Regions from separate parts of the Herbaspirillum sp. VT-16-41 genome, predicted to be linked through region 1. Evidence: predicted binding sites of a transcription regulator. Region 1 holds the regulator's gene; the other holds the start of a gene.

Region 1 (6,908 bases):
GACCTGTTCAACGCCAGCGGCGGTGAAACGGCAGAATTTCTTGCGCTTGAACAGCGGGTTTTGCTGTTGACGCTTGTTTTTCAGCTTGCTTTTATCGAACTTTTTACCGAATGCCATGATTTGGCTCCTGTATCTAAAAATTGGGTAAGGTCTTTTTAGCGCAGTCTCTCGTCAGTCTTCCGACGGGACAGCGCCAAAATCAACGATATGAAACACGACGCTCTTGCTGTTGCGATTCCTGCGGGCCAGAAAGCCGGTGAAGCGGAAAACTTCTCCCAGCGCAGCCTTGTTGAGCGCACCGGAGATTTCTCCTGCTGCCATCGCCGCGATCTCGAATTCGACCTGGCGACGCATGCCAGCTTCCATCTGCTCCGACTGATGCTGCAACCTGGCAGTCACGATCGGAATACCGGCCGGCGTATAACGCAATACATCACGTTCGGCCAGACTGGCGATGACTTGAAGCTGGTTCACTCTCCGCTATGAATCGCAGCGCAATCAGGCTGCCGGTGCTTCGGTACGGCTCTTGGCCGCGTCTTCCTTCTGCACTGCCTTCAGGATGGGGGAAGGACCGGTTTCGGCCTTCTTCATCTTGACGGTCAGGTGGCGCAGGACGGCGTCGTTGAACTTGAAGCCGGTTTCGATCTCGGCCAGCGTTTCGCTGTCGACTTCGATGTTCAGGCAGACGTAGTGAGCCTTGGCCAGCTTCTGGATCTGGTAGGCCAGTTGACGACGGCCCCAATCTTCAACACGGTGAACCTTGCCGCCGCGGGTGGTGACGATGCCCTTGTAACGCTCGATCATCGCCGGCACTTGCTCGCTTTGGTCCGGGTGGACGATAAATACGATTTCATAATGACGCATGTAGACTCCTTATGGACTTATTGAAGACGCCCACCCCGGCGTCAAGACGGGTGTGGGAAGAGGAAAACCCAAGATCATACAAGGTTTCTGGCATAACAGCAATGTCGACTATCGCTGGCGAGGTCAGGCGGACACAGGCGGAGCCATCGCACCGGGCAGATATGCGGCACAAGATCTTTCATCTATTTATATATAGAAAGGAAAAACTGTTCTTGCAGTACCAGAAAGTGCATGTTGCCGTTGACACAAGGATTGCACCTGTATAAAAATACAGACTGTTCATCCAAACAGCCTTCCCCCAGAGAAAGGCCTACCCCATGCTCAAACTGACCGCGCGCCAGGAACAGATCCTGAACCTGATCAAGAACGCCATCGAGAACACCGGCTTCCCTCCCACGCGCGCCGAGATCGCTGCCGAGCTGGGCTTCCGCTCCGCCAACGCCGCTGAAGAGCATCTGCAGGCACTGGCCCGCAAGGGCGCCATCGAAATATCCCCTGGCACCTCGCGCGGCATCCGCCTGCGTGAATCCGGCGCACCCGCATCTGGCGGCATCGCCCGCCAGATGGCCCTGCCCCACCCCGCCCTGATGCAGTTGAGCCTGCCCCTGATCGGTCGCGTGGCTGCCGGCTCGCCCATCCTGGCGCAGGAGCATGTCGAGAAGACCTACCAGGTCGATCCGGCGATGTTTCCCAGCAAACCGGATTACCTGTTGAAGGTGCGCGGCATGTCCATGCGTGACGCCGGCATTCTCGATGGCGATCTGCTGGCGGTCCGCAAGACCGACCAGGCGCGCAACGGGCAGATCGTGGTGGCGCGACTGGCCGACGAGGTCACCGTCAAGCGCTACCAGAAGACCGGCTCGGTCATCACGCTCTTCCCGGAGAATCCGGAATTCGAACCCATCATCGTCAAGCCGGACGCCGACCAGTTTGCCCTTGAAGGGCTTGCCGTCGGGTTGTTGCGCAGCTGGCATTGAGCCCGCAGGGAGCAAGCCCGCCGCTCCCGATGCATCGGCGCCCATCACCGCGCCGATCCCCCTCCCAAGGAACCTTCGTCTAAAACGAAGGTTTTTTGCTTTCTATTCGCCTCTTCGGCATCCGGTCCTTGCGCATATTATTTCTGCTGGACAGCTATGTCCGGCGCAAAGCATGCGCCCAACCAAGAGGATCCCTTTCGATGTCGACGCGCAAGAGCAGCAACAAGCACGGTAACCAGGCCCAGGCCGCCACCAAGTCCCATCTGCAAGACCTGCTGGATGTCCGCAAATGCCTGGATCTTCTGGATAATCGCAAGGTCGATGAAGCAAAGGCCCTGTGTACTGCCGTGCTGGGGCGCGCTCCCACCCTGGTTTTCGCCAACCATGCACGGGGACTCATCGCCATGCAGGAGGGCCTGCACGCCGATGCCGAACACTATCTTCGCAAGGCCATCGCGGCTGATCCGGAGAATGCCGAGTACCTGAGCAACCTGGCAGCCGCACTCCTGGCACAGGATCGCATCGATGAAGCCATCAGGATCTATGAGCGCGCCATCGAAGTCGACAAGGAAAGCCGGACGGCCCGCGTCGGCCTGGCCAATGCCCTGCATGAAAAGAACGACCCGGACGCCTCGATCGCCTACTTCGAGGATGCGGTCAAGCGCGAGCCAGAGGCCCCTGGCCCGCTCTCCCATCTGGGGCGGGCACTGGTGGAAGCGAAGCGCTATGACGAGGCGGTCGCAACCATCCTCAAGTCACTGGAACTGCAGATCAACTTCGCCCCTTCGCACACCGCCCTGGGCGAAGCCTTCCATGCCATGGAGATGTACAAGGAAGCCCTGGAGTCCCACAAGACAGCAATCCTTCTGGACCCGGAAGATACCTACGCGCACAACAAGATTGCCGATACCTACCTGAAACTGAACAAGGTCACCGAAGCCCACGAACACCTGCTGCGCGTCATCGACATCGCCCCCAAGGACTCCAACAGCTATCTCAAGCTGGGTGCCAGCTACTTTTCCGCCGAAGATCGCTTCGACGATGCCATGCGCATGTTCAACAAGGCGTTGGAACTGAATCCCAAGCAAGCCCTCATCTACAACAACATCGGCGCCATCAAGCACGACCATGGCGACACCCATGAGGCGGTGGAGATCTTCCGCAAGGCGCTCGAATTGCGTCCCAACTATTCCACCGCCAAGCACAACCTGGCCCTGAGCCTGCTGTTGCACGGCGACCTCAAGGAAGGCTGGGAATGTCACGAGAGTCGCCTGGAAACTCGCGAGCGCGCCTACGTCTACAAGCTCATCCACAAACTGTTCGAGATCATTCCCAAATGGGATGGCAAGAGTTCGCTGGAAGGCAAATTCATACTCCTGATGCATGAACAGGGCTTTGGCGACAGCATCCAGTTTCTGCGCTATGCACGCCTGGTCATGGACCGCGGCGCCCGGGTGGCGGTGCACGTGAAGAATCCGCTGTATCGGCTGTTCCAGTCGTTCACGCCAGAAGTCACCCTGATCCGGGAAAGCGACCCGCTGCCACCCTGCGACTGCGCCTACGTGATGATGAGCCTGCCCTATGCGCTAGGCACCGATACCGTGGAAGACATCCCCTCCTTCCCCAGCTACCTGGCAGCCGATCCCTTGCTGGCAGAAGAATGGCGCCAGAAAATTGCCGCAATAACAACATCGGAACAGCATCTACGTGTCGGCGTGGTGTGGGGCGGCAATCCGGAGCACGGCAATGATCGGCACCGTTCGATCCCCCTTGACACCTTCAAGCAATTGTTCGGACTCCCGAAGATCGAGTTCTACTCCCTGCAAAAGGGCAAGCCTCTGGAAGACCTGAAGAATCTGCCCGCCGACCGGTCAGCCCACAATCTGGGTGACCAATGCGCAGACTTTGCCGATACCGCCGCAGCGATCCACAACCTGGACCTGGTCATCAGCGTGGATACCTCGGTGGTGCACCTGGCTGGCGCCATGGGCCACCCCACCTGGGTACTGCTCCCGCACATCCCCGACTGGCGCTGGCTGCAGAACCGCGACGATTCGCCCTGGTATCCGAGCATGCGCCTGTTCCGCCAGCCTGCCGTCAGCGACTGGGACTCCGTGATGAAGCGCATCGCCGAAGAGTTAATCAGATTGCAACAAGAAAAGGCGCAGCAATAGGACTCTGGCCCTCCCTCACCCCTTCCGAAAAAGCCGCTTGCACCGAGCGGCTTTTTCAATGGAACGAAAATTTCTTGGTTTCAACAAAGATTTCCCTAAAGTTTTCTCGATCGGCGTCGAAAAAGGATTTGCTTGCAGTTTCAAAGCACGCAGTTTTAGTTCGGAAAGCCTTGAAAGAGATTTTTTTCGCGAAAGCCCTAAACTTTTTCCAAGACTGCCCGATAAAGCAATCAACAGAGGTTGAAACGCCTGGGGCTCATGGGTAGAAGACCAAAGTTAAGCACTGAAACTCGGATCATCGGTCTCAAATCTTAGGAGAATTAACATGGCATCAGTCATCAATACCAACATTGCGTCGCTGAACACGCAACGCAATCTGAATTCGTCGCAGTCGTCGCTCAACACCTCGATCCAACGCCTGTCCTCCGGTCTGCGCGTCAACAGCGCAAAGGACGACGCCGCCGGCCTGGCCATCGCCGACCGCATGAACTCCCAGATCAAGGGTCTGGCAGTTGCACAACGTAACGCCAACGACGGCATCTCGATGGCCCAGACCGCTGAAGGCGCTCTGTCCACCGTGACCGACAACCTGCAGCGTATGCGTGAACTGGCTGTCCAAGCTTCGAACGGCACCAACAGCGCACAAGACCGCAAGACCCTGAACGACGAATACAAGCAACTGTCCAATGAAGTCTTCCGCGTGCTCAACGGCACCAGCTTCAACGGCCAGAACCTGTTCACCGGTGCCGGTCAAGGTGCATCGGCTGGCGTGGGCTCCAGCTCGGCCAACGTTTCGGCTTCCCTGACCCTGTCGTTCCAGGTCGGCGCCAACGTTCAGGACAACAAGCTGAACGACCAGATCACCATCACCCTGGATGACCTGTCGAACAACAAGACCATGGCCGACGTCATCGGCACCAGCGCCAAGGGTCTGATCGGCCTGGGCGACACCGCCGGTGTGAGCACCGCTCAAAACACCTACACCTCGGCCAAGGCCAAGCTGGACAACCTGTTCGCTACCGGCTCGACCCTGAGCGCCAGCGCCCTGGCTTCTTCGGCAGTGACCCTGCAGAAGGCCGTGGACAGCGCCAAGCTGGCCCTGGACAAGGCTGTTGCTGCTCCGTCCGCACAAAGCGATGCACAGAAGGCAATCACCAACCTGGACAAGGCCATCAGCCTGATCTCGTCCAAGCGTGCAGAGTTCGGTGCCGTTCAGAACCGCTTCAGCGCCGTCATCAGCAACCTGCAAGTGTCGAGCGAGAACATCACTTCGTCCCGTAGCCGTATCATGGATACCGACTACGCTGCAGAAACTGCCAACCTGACCCGTGCGCAGATCCTGCAACAAGCTGGTAACGCGATGCTGTCGCAGGCCAACTCGGCACCGCAGCAAGTCCTGTCGCTGTTGAAATAAGCCTGATAGCTAGGTAGGATGACGTGCGGAGGATAGGCCTTATTCTCCGCACGTTCCTTTAAGGAAGGGAGTAGTAACATGTCGATTGCCCCACTTAATATCACAGCTGCTGGCGATTCCGGTACGGCTTATGCCTTGCCGCAAAGCGCTGTCAAGCCCGATCCCGTGGTATCGACCGTTGCCCCGGCAGCGACTTCGGAAGCACGTCGCGCGACGGAAAGCGATGTCAACGATGCCGTCGGCAAACTCAACGACTTCGCCAAGACCAGCGCCTCGGCACTGAACTTCTCCAAGGACGAAGAGACCGGCCGCACCATCGTCAAAGTCGTGGATACCGCGACCGACACCGTGATCCGCCAGATTCCCAGCGAAGAAGCGATTTCCATCGCCAAGTCCATCGACAAGATGCAAGGCCTGTTGATCAACCACAAGGTCTGATTTGAACTTGAGTCTGGTACGAACTGCAGTGGCTCGAAAGACCGCGTGCGCCCATGATCCTTCATGGCGCATGACGGGTTCGGCTACCCCAGTTCATAATGGATTCGCATAACACCCGCACAGCGTCCTTCCTGCACCGACGCCGTACTTGAGAGCCACTCTCCTGTTGACCGCGCGCGCAGCTCCCCCTTAAAGCGCTGTGCTTACGCAAAGATTCAGGAGTTGAACCATGGCCACTTCCACCGGCACTATCTCCACCTCGGCAGGCCCACTTGACGTTGCGACCCTGGTCAGCCAGCTGATCTCGGCGGAAAGCCAGTCTCAACTGACTCCGCTGACCACCCAGGCCAGCAGCTACAACACCCTGATCTCGGCGTACGGCAGCCTCAAGAGCGCGCTGTCGACCTATCAGTCGGCCATCAAGGGGCTCAGTGCCGCCAGCTTCAGCTCCCAGAAAAGCAGCGTCAGCAATGCCGGCACCGGTAGCAACCTGACCACCGATCCGTTCACCGCCGACGTCAACAGCGACGATTCGACCAAGATCCTGGCGCAGAAGATCAAATCCGAGGGCGTCACCAGCGGCACCACCTTCAGTGCTGGCGACTCGCTGGCGATCAAGATCGGCACCAACTCGCCCACCTTTATCACGCTCAAGGCCAACTCCACCCTGGCAGGCGTTCGCGACGCCATCAATGCCTCCAAGGCTGGCGTTACTGCCTCCATCGTCACCGATGGCAGCGGCGATCACCTGGTGCTGGAATCGAATACCGGCGGCACTGCCAATACCATCAAGGTCACTGCCAACAACAGCCTGTCCCGCTTCGCCTACGATCCATCGAGCTCGACGCCCAGCACCACCACCCAGATCCAGGCGCCGCGCGATGCTACCAAGGCTGCCTCGGGCACCTATTCGGTTGGCGTGACGCAACTGGCGCAGACTGCCAAGCTCAGCTCGGCCAGCATCACCCCGGGCAGCACGTTTGAAAATGGTCTGCTGGCCATCAAGACCGGCACCGGCTCGACGACCATCATCAAGCCGAC
Region 2 (6,908 bases), on a different contig from region 1:
CAACAACAGCAGCAACGTCGAACCGGTAAAGCCGAAGGTCGGCTGCATGCCGGCACCGATCATCTCGCCCAGCACGCCGCCGGAGGAATGCGGCAGCTTGGGAGTAAAACGGTGCATGCGGGTGAATTCGATACCCATGCTGCCGGTGAGCATGAAGACGAAGCCGACGGCGCGGATCAGCGGTTCCTGCTGGTGCTCCGGCTCGACCGGCTGCTCCACCAGGAAACGGTTGGACAGGCGGCGATAGCCGGTCCACACCGAACGCGCCACCAGCACGCACCACCACCAGGCCGACAGGCCAAAGATGTAGAGCATCAGGTCGGCCATCCAGGCGCCCACCCGGCCGCCCCAGTTACCCACGCGCGGCACCGAACTGGCCACCGACCAGCCGGGGTCGGTCTTGGAATAGGTCAGCAGGATCAGTACCAGGTAGAGCAGCAAGGCCGCCAGCGCCAGCCAGCGTGCCTCCGATAGCAACCGCACCAGGCGACTGGGCATGGGAGGCGCCGGCGCCTTGGTATTGCGGATGTGGGCTTGACTCGTCTTCGACATAACTTCCGTGCAAAAAAAACCAGCCGTCATTGTAACGGCATTGAATTGGCGCTTCGCGGATTTGCGCCAGGCAGCACCGCCAACGGCTCACTGACCGGCTTTTGCCGCTATCGTTCTGCTTTCCTGATGCTCAATTGCTCGCTCGGGTGCTTTCCAGCATTCTTTCCTGATCCCGATACTGCACTTCTGTTGCCCTGCCCGTGAAGGAGAGAGACAGGCTGGGTGGACGCTGATGCGGCGCCCGCCTGCATCCGACCCACCTTCGACCTATCGTCGGGATAGCGTAATTCCATGAGCCTGGATGAGGGCTTGGACTATAATCTTACCCGTTTTGCAGCGCGGCAATCCGCAAACTTCGGTACCCGCCAGCTGATCCGCTTGCCCTGCCCGCCCCGTTGTCAGCGACGGTCGGGAATTGAAATCCCGGGAGTCGCCTCAAGTTGCAGAGGCGATCCCACAACATTTGATGAGTAGCTTATGAGCACGCCCAAACATGCCAAGGTCCTGATTCTCGGCTCCGGCCCCGCCGGTTACAGCGCCGCCGTCTATGCCGCGCGCGCCAACCTGAACCCGGTGCTGATCACCGGCGTGGAACAGGGCGGCCAGTTGATGACCACCACCGATGTCGAGAACTGGCCAGGTGATCCGCTGGGCGTGCAAGGTCCGGAACTGATGCAGCGCCTGCTGCAGCACGCCGAACGCTTCAATACCGAGATCATTTTCGATCACATCCATACCACCAAGCTGTCCGAACGCCCTTTCCGCCTGATCGGCGACAACGGTGAATACACCGCCGACGCCCTGATCATCGCCACCGGCGCCTCGGCCCAGTACCTCGGCCTGCCCTCGGAACAAGCCTTCATGGGTCGTGGCGTGTCGGCCTGCGCCACCTGCGACGGCTTCTTCTACCGTGGCCGTGAAGTGGCCGTGGTCGGCGGCGGCAATACGGCCGTGGAAGAGGCGCTGTACCTCTCCAACATCGCCAGCAAGGTCACCATCATCCACCGCCGCGACAAGTTCCGCGCCGAGCCCATCCTGATCGATCGCCTGCTGCACAAGGTCACCGAGGGCAAGATCGCCATCCAGTGGCATTCCACCCTGGACGAAGTGGTCGGCGACGACAGCGGCGTGACCGGTATCAAGATCAAGTCCACCCAGGACGGTGCCATCACCGAGATCCCGGTCCACGGCCTGTTCATCGCCATCGGCCACAAGCCCAATACCGGCATCTTCGACGGCCAGCTCGACATGCAGAACGGCTACCTCAAGACCCGCACCGGGACCGAGGGTTTCGCCACGGCAACCAGCATCGAAGGCGTGTTCGCCGCCGGTGACGTGCAGGACCACATCTACCGCCAGGCCATCACCAGCGCGGGGACGGGTTGCATGGCGGCACTGGATGCCCAGCGCTACCTGGAAGGGCTGGAATAAAAAATGCTGCGCTGCGAGAACTCGTAGCGCAACAAGGCATCAAAACGCCGGTGACGAGTATTCGTCCCGGCGTTTTTTGTTTACATTAAGCTTATTCTAAAGACAACAAAAGCGCCCTTCCCCTCATTTCAACAAGGAAAGCACCGTGCCACGCTCCTCTGCTGCCGTCACTACCGTGTTTGCCTCGCTGACCCTGGGCGCCGTACTGGCTGCCTGCAGTGCCTCGCGCGAAAGCGCCGACGCCGCTGCCGGCCCCGGCCAGTGCGATGCCTCCCGTGCCGATCACCTGATCGGCGAGAACCTGAGCGGCTACCTGGAACGCCAGGCCCAGGCCGAATCGGGCGCTGCCGAGGTGCGCGTGCTCAAGCCTGACGACGCGGTCACGATGGAATTCAATCCGCGCCGCCTCAACCTCTACATCGATCCCGGCAAGGTCATCATCAAGGTCGCCTGCGGCTGAGGCCTACGATCGCGCTGTCGAGGGACTGCACTTCTGCTAAAGTTGCCAGCTCAGGGAAACGTAGGCTACAGGGTTGGGTGCTGTCATGGCGACAATGAAGGACTTCTCGGCGCTCAAGGGATTGCGCCGCGATCTGCAGGAACAGGAAAAAGCGCGCGCGCTGGCCTTGGCCGAGCGCCAGCGTCAGGAAGCGGCCGCCCGCGAGGAGGCCAATCTGTTCCGCCACAGCATCGGCCAGGTGGCGCCGTTGCATCAGCGAGTGGTCGACAAGACCCTTCACCTGCCCGATCCCCCCTTGCCCATTCCACGCCAGCACATCGCCGATGAACAGGCGGCGCTGCTGGAGTCGCTCTCCGACGAATTCACCATCGAAACCCTGATGGACAGCGACGAGAACCTCAGTTTCGCCCGCCCTGGCGTGGGTGCCGATGTGCTCGGCAAGCTGCGGCGCGGTAACTGGGTGATCCAGGCCCAGCTCGACCTGCACGGCTATCGCCGCGACCAGGCGCGTGAAGCACTGGGCGAATTCCTGCGCCAGTCACGCCGGCGCGGCCTGCGCTGCGTGCGCATCATCCACGGCAAGGGACTGGGCTCGGTCAACAAGGAGCCCGTGCTCAAGCACAAGGTACGCAACTGGCTCGCGCAAAAAGATGAAGTGATGGCCTTCTGCCAGGCCCGCGCGGCCGATGGCGGGGCCGGTGCGCTGGTGGTGCTGCTCAAGTCCAGCGAGCGCAGCTAGGCAAGTTCGTCGAGTATGGCCACGATGGCCTCGAAATGCGGGCGCGACGCTGCATCCGCCGACAGGCAGGCCTGCCGCAATCCGGCCAGCACCGCCCGTCCCTTTTCCTCGGCCGGCTGGCTGTGTGCCAGCAACTCTTCCAGCAGACAACCGTAAGCCCGCACCTCCATGGCCTGCACGCCCCAGGCATGGGGCTTGGCGGTGTCGTAGAACCAGGCCGCACCGAAGTCGCCCAGCAGCGCCGCACCGGAACGATGCAGGATATTGTGGGCATACAGGTCGCCATGGACGATGCCCTGGGCATGCAGGTGCGCTGCCGCCGAAGCGATATCGCGCGCAATCGCCAGCGCCTGCGACCACGGCAGCGTCATCGCTTCGGGATACACGTCGCGGGTGCAGGACTGCAGGCTGGGCGGCCCGGCCAGGTTGGCATAGTCCGGATCGATCAGCGGCATCACCAGCCCGGCCATGCCCTGCGGATGTCCCTGCAGGCGGCCCAGCACCGGGATCAGCCCGCGATGGCGGCCTGCCATGATGCAGGCGGCCATTTCGCGTTCCGGCAGGCCATCGCTGGTGACAGCGCCCTTGAAGAGTTTGACCGCCACCGGCTGTGGCGCACCATCGACATGCCAGCGGGCGGCATGGATCACCCCGGAGGCGCCCTCGCCCAGCTTGTCCTGCAGCTGCAGATCGTCCCAGGCGATGTCCGCCACCTGCGCCAGGCCATCGGCCCGTTCTTCCACCGGCGCGCACCAGGGGTTGCCGGCCATGGCCAGCCAGCTCAGTCGCGGCAAGGTCAACAGCCAGTGCGGGAATTCTTCCAGCGCATTGGCGGCCAGGCGCAGCAGTTCCAGATTGCGGCAGGCCGCCAGTTCCGGCGGCAAGGCGCGCAGGCGGTTACCGGCCAGCATCAGCTTTTGCAAGGGCCGGCAACGGCCGATGCTGGCCGGCAGTGCCTCGATGCGATTGTCGGTCAATACCAGCCAGCGCAACGAGGGCGGCAGGGAGTCGGCCGGCACCGTTGCGATCTGGTTGGCCTTGAAACCGATCATCTCCAGCGCCGGGCAACGGCCGAGGACAGCGGGCAATTCGGTGAACAGATTGTCGGAACAGAAGACGATGCGCAGCCGCGTCAGGCGTGGCAGGTCGTCCGGCAAGGTGCTGAGCTGGTTGCCGCTCAGATCGAGGATTTCCAGCGTATCGGCCAGGGTGAAAATCTCCGGTGGGAATTCACGCAGGCCGCAAGACAGTGAAAGCCGCGTCACGCCAGCCAACTCGCCACTACGCAATTGTTCCAGGGTATGCATGCAAAAAAGCCTGATTCGATCAAAGCGCGCAGTGTACCAGCCAAGCCCCTCCGCAAGACTTCAGTTCAGAACAGATCAAGCTGATCATCCTTGCCCCGCTTGCCCTGCCCGCCCCGGGCCGTCGGCACCAGCAACGGCCGCCGGAAACGGCTGGCATCCAGCGTGGCGAAGGCGCGGTTGCGATGGTCGATGCCCAGCCGGCGACTGGCCTTGTCGAAGCGCTGCTGCAGGAGCTCGGCCCAGACACCGGTGCCGCGCATGCGGGTGGCGAAATCGGCGTCGTAATCCTTGCCACCCCGCATGTCCTGGATGCGGTTCATCACCCGTGCCGCCCGGTCCGGGAAGTGCGCCTGCAGCCACTGCCTGAACAAGGGGCTGACTTCCCATGGCAGGCGCAGCACGATATAGCCGGCCTGGCTGGCACCGGCTTCCACGGCCGCTTCCATGACCCGCTCCAGGTCCGGCTCGGTGACGAAGGGAATCACCGGCGCAATCGATACGCTCACTGGAATACCTGCCTCGGCGAGCGTACGGATCACCCGCAGGCGCCGCGCCGGACTGGCCGCCCTGGGTTCCAGGGTGCGGGCGATGACCGGGTCCAGCGTGGTGATGGTGACGGCGGCAATGGCCTGGCGCTTGGCTGCCATCGCTGCCAGCAGGTCGATGTCACGCTCGATCAGGGACGACTTGGTGATCAGGGCCACCGGGTTTTCGCAATCGTGCAGGATCTGCAGGATGCGGCGGGTCAACTGGCGCTCGCGCTCGATGGGCTGGTAGGCGTCGGTATTGATGCCCACCGTGATGGTGTCAGGCTGATAGGACGGCCGGGCCAGCTCGCGCAGCAATAGCTCCGGGGCATTGGTCTTGGCCACCAGCCGGCTTTCGAAATCCAGGCCCGGCGAGAGGCCCAGGTAGCTGTGCGAGGGTCGGGCAAAACAGTAGATGCAGCCGTGCTCGCAGCCGCGGTAAGGATTCAGGGACAGCGAGAACGGCAAGTCGGGCGAGGCATTGCGGCTGATGATGGACTTGGCCGTCTCTTCGGTGACGATGGTCTTCAGGCGCGGCGGTTCCTCGTCCTGTTCGCCAGCATCGATGGTATCGGTCTGTTCCGCGCCAGCGGCCGGTTCACCGGTCGATGGACCATCACCGGCAAATTGCAGAAGCTGCCAGCCGTCATCGAACTCCTCGCGGTTCACCGATTCGTAGCGCCCGCGCAGGTTGGTGACCGCACCCCGCCCCTTTTGCGCCACCTGTTGGCGATGGATGAAGGTAGCCGGTGTGATGGTCGCATCATCGTCGGCCAAGGACGATGGCGCCTGCTGGTCAGGGAACGGCCGGGCGATGCCCTGCGGGAATTTGGGGAAGGAAGCCATAGCTAGCTGATTTAGCTGAACAATACTGTATATATAAACAGTATTTTGCCCACACTTCCAGCCGCCTGCAAACCCTGTTTCAATTTAGCCGGCTGCCGGATTAATCAGGTATGCTTGTTCACCCCAGGCTTCCCGAAAGATAAGAAATAGAACACCGGGCGGCCACGACGACAGGGCATAAGGACCGCAAAGGTCCAAGGAGACAAGGATGCAATACCAGGCAAACCGGCCAGGCGCCGGTGCATTGCTGGGCGCAGCGCCCCTGGTGCAGGCCACGGCCGACGGCGAGCCGGACCTGCAGGCCATTGCGCGCTCGCACCAGCGCAGTTCTTCCTACGGCATCACCCGCGGCCAGCGGCCCGATCTGGAACAGCTCTCGCGTGCCGACCTGGCGCAGACGCTGGAGGCCAGCCAGTCACTGTCCGGCCATGCCCGGCCAGTGATGGAAACCCTCTACGACCAGATTCGCAATACCCACAGCATGGTGATCCTGTCGGACGCCGAAGGCACCATCATCCATACCCTGGGCGACCGCGATTTCCTGGCCAAGGCCGACCGCGTGGCGCTCGGTCCCGGCGGACGCTGGTCGGAGCAGTTGCGCGGCACCAATGCCATCGGTACGGCCCTGTTCGAACAGAAACCGACCACGGTCCACGCCCAGCAGCACTACCTGGATGCCAACCGCTTCCTGACCTGCTCGGCGGCCCCCATCTTCGACCATCGCGGCAAGGTGCTGGGAGTGCTCGACGTGTCGGGCGAATGCGGCAGCTTCCACAAGCACACCATGGCCCTGGTGCGCATGTCGGCGCAGATGATAGAAAACCACCTGCTGGCGGGCAGTTTTCCCGATTGCATCACCCTGCACTTCCACAGCCGCGCCGAATTCGTGGGCACGCTGGTAGAGGGCATCGTCAGCTTCACGCCGGGCGGACGTTTCCTGGCGGCCAACCGCAGTGCCCAGTTCCAGCTGGGCCTGACGCTGGCGGCACTGCAGTCGCATACATTCACCTCGCTGTTCGGGGTGCCGTTGTCGCTGTTGTTCGAGC

Evidence for each region. Region 1 encodes LexA, which represses DNA repair genes until DNA is damaged. Its sites were predicted from a motif close to ACTGTATNNNNATACAGT; they were not measured.
Region 2: the regulator LexA is predicted to act here: its motif matches at 5,887-5,904, upstream of BTM36_RS26245 (PA0069 family radical SAM protein).

Annotation. Positions count from the first base shown of each region.
Region 1 is NZ_MUXB01000114.1:152,475-159,382, reverse strand. Features, by position in the region: gene rpsR (30S ribosomal protein S18) at 1-117, opposite strand, end outside; gene priB (primosomal replication protein N) at 172-474, opposite strand; gene rpsF (30S ribosomal protein S6) at 499-864, opposite strand; gene lexA (transcriptional repressor LexA) at 1,182-1,841, shown strand; gene BTM36_RS16010 (tetratricopeptide repeat protein) at 2,042-4,015, shown strand; gene BTM36_RS16005 (flagellin) at 4,341-5,429, shown strand; gene BTM36_RS16000 (flagellar protein FlaG) at 5,508-5,867, shown strand; gene fliD (flagellar filament capping protein FliD) at 6,097-6,908, shown strand, end outside.
Region 2 is NZ_MUXB01000183.1:140,514-147,421, reverse strand. Features, by position in the region: gene BTM36_RS26270 (DNA translocase FtsK) at 1-552, opposite strand, end outside; gene trxB (thioredoxin-disulfide reductase) at 1,030-1,983, shown strand; gene BTM36_RS26260 (I78 family peptidase inhibitor) at 2,129-2,443, shown strand; gene BTM36_RS26255 (Smr/MutS family protein) at 2,529-3,182, shown strand; gene BTM36_RS26250 (leucine-rich repeat-containing protein kinase family protein) at 3,179-4,489, opposite strand; gene BTM36_RS26245 (PA0069 family radical SAM protein) at 4,555-5,862, opposite strand; gene BTM36_RS26240 (sigma-54-dependent Fis family transcriptional regulator) at 6,071-6,908, shown strand, end outside.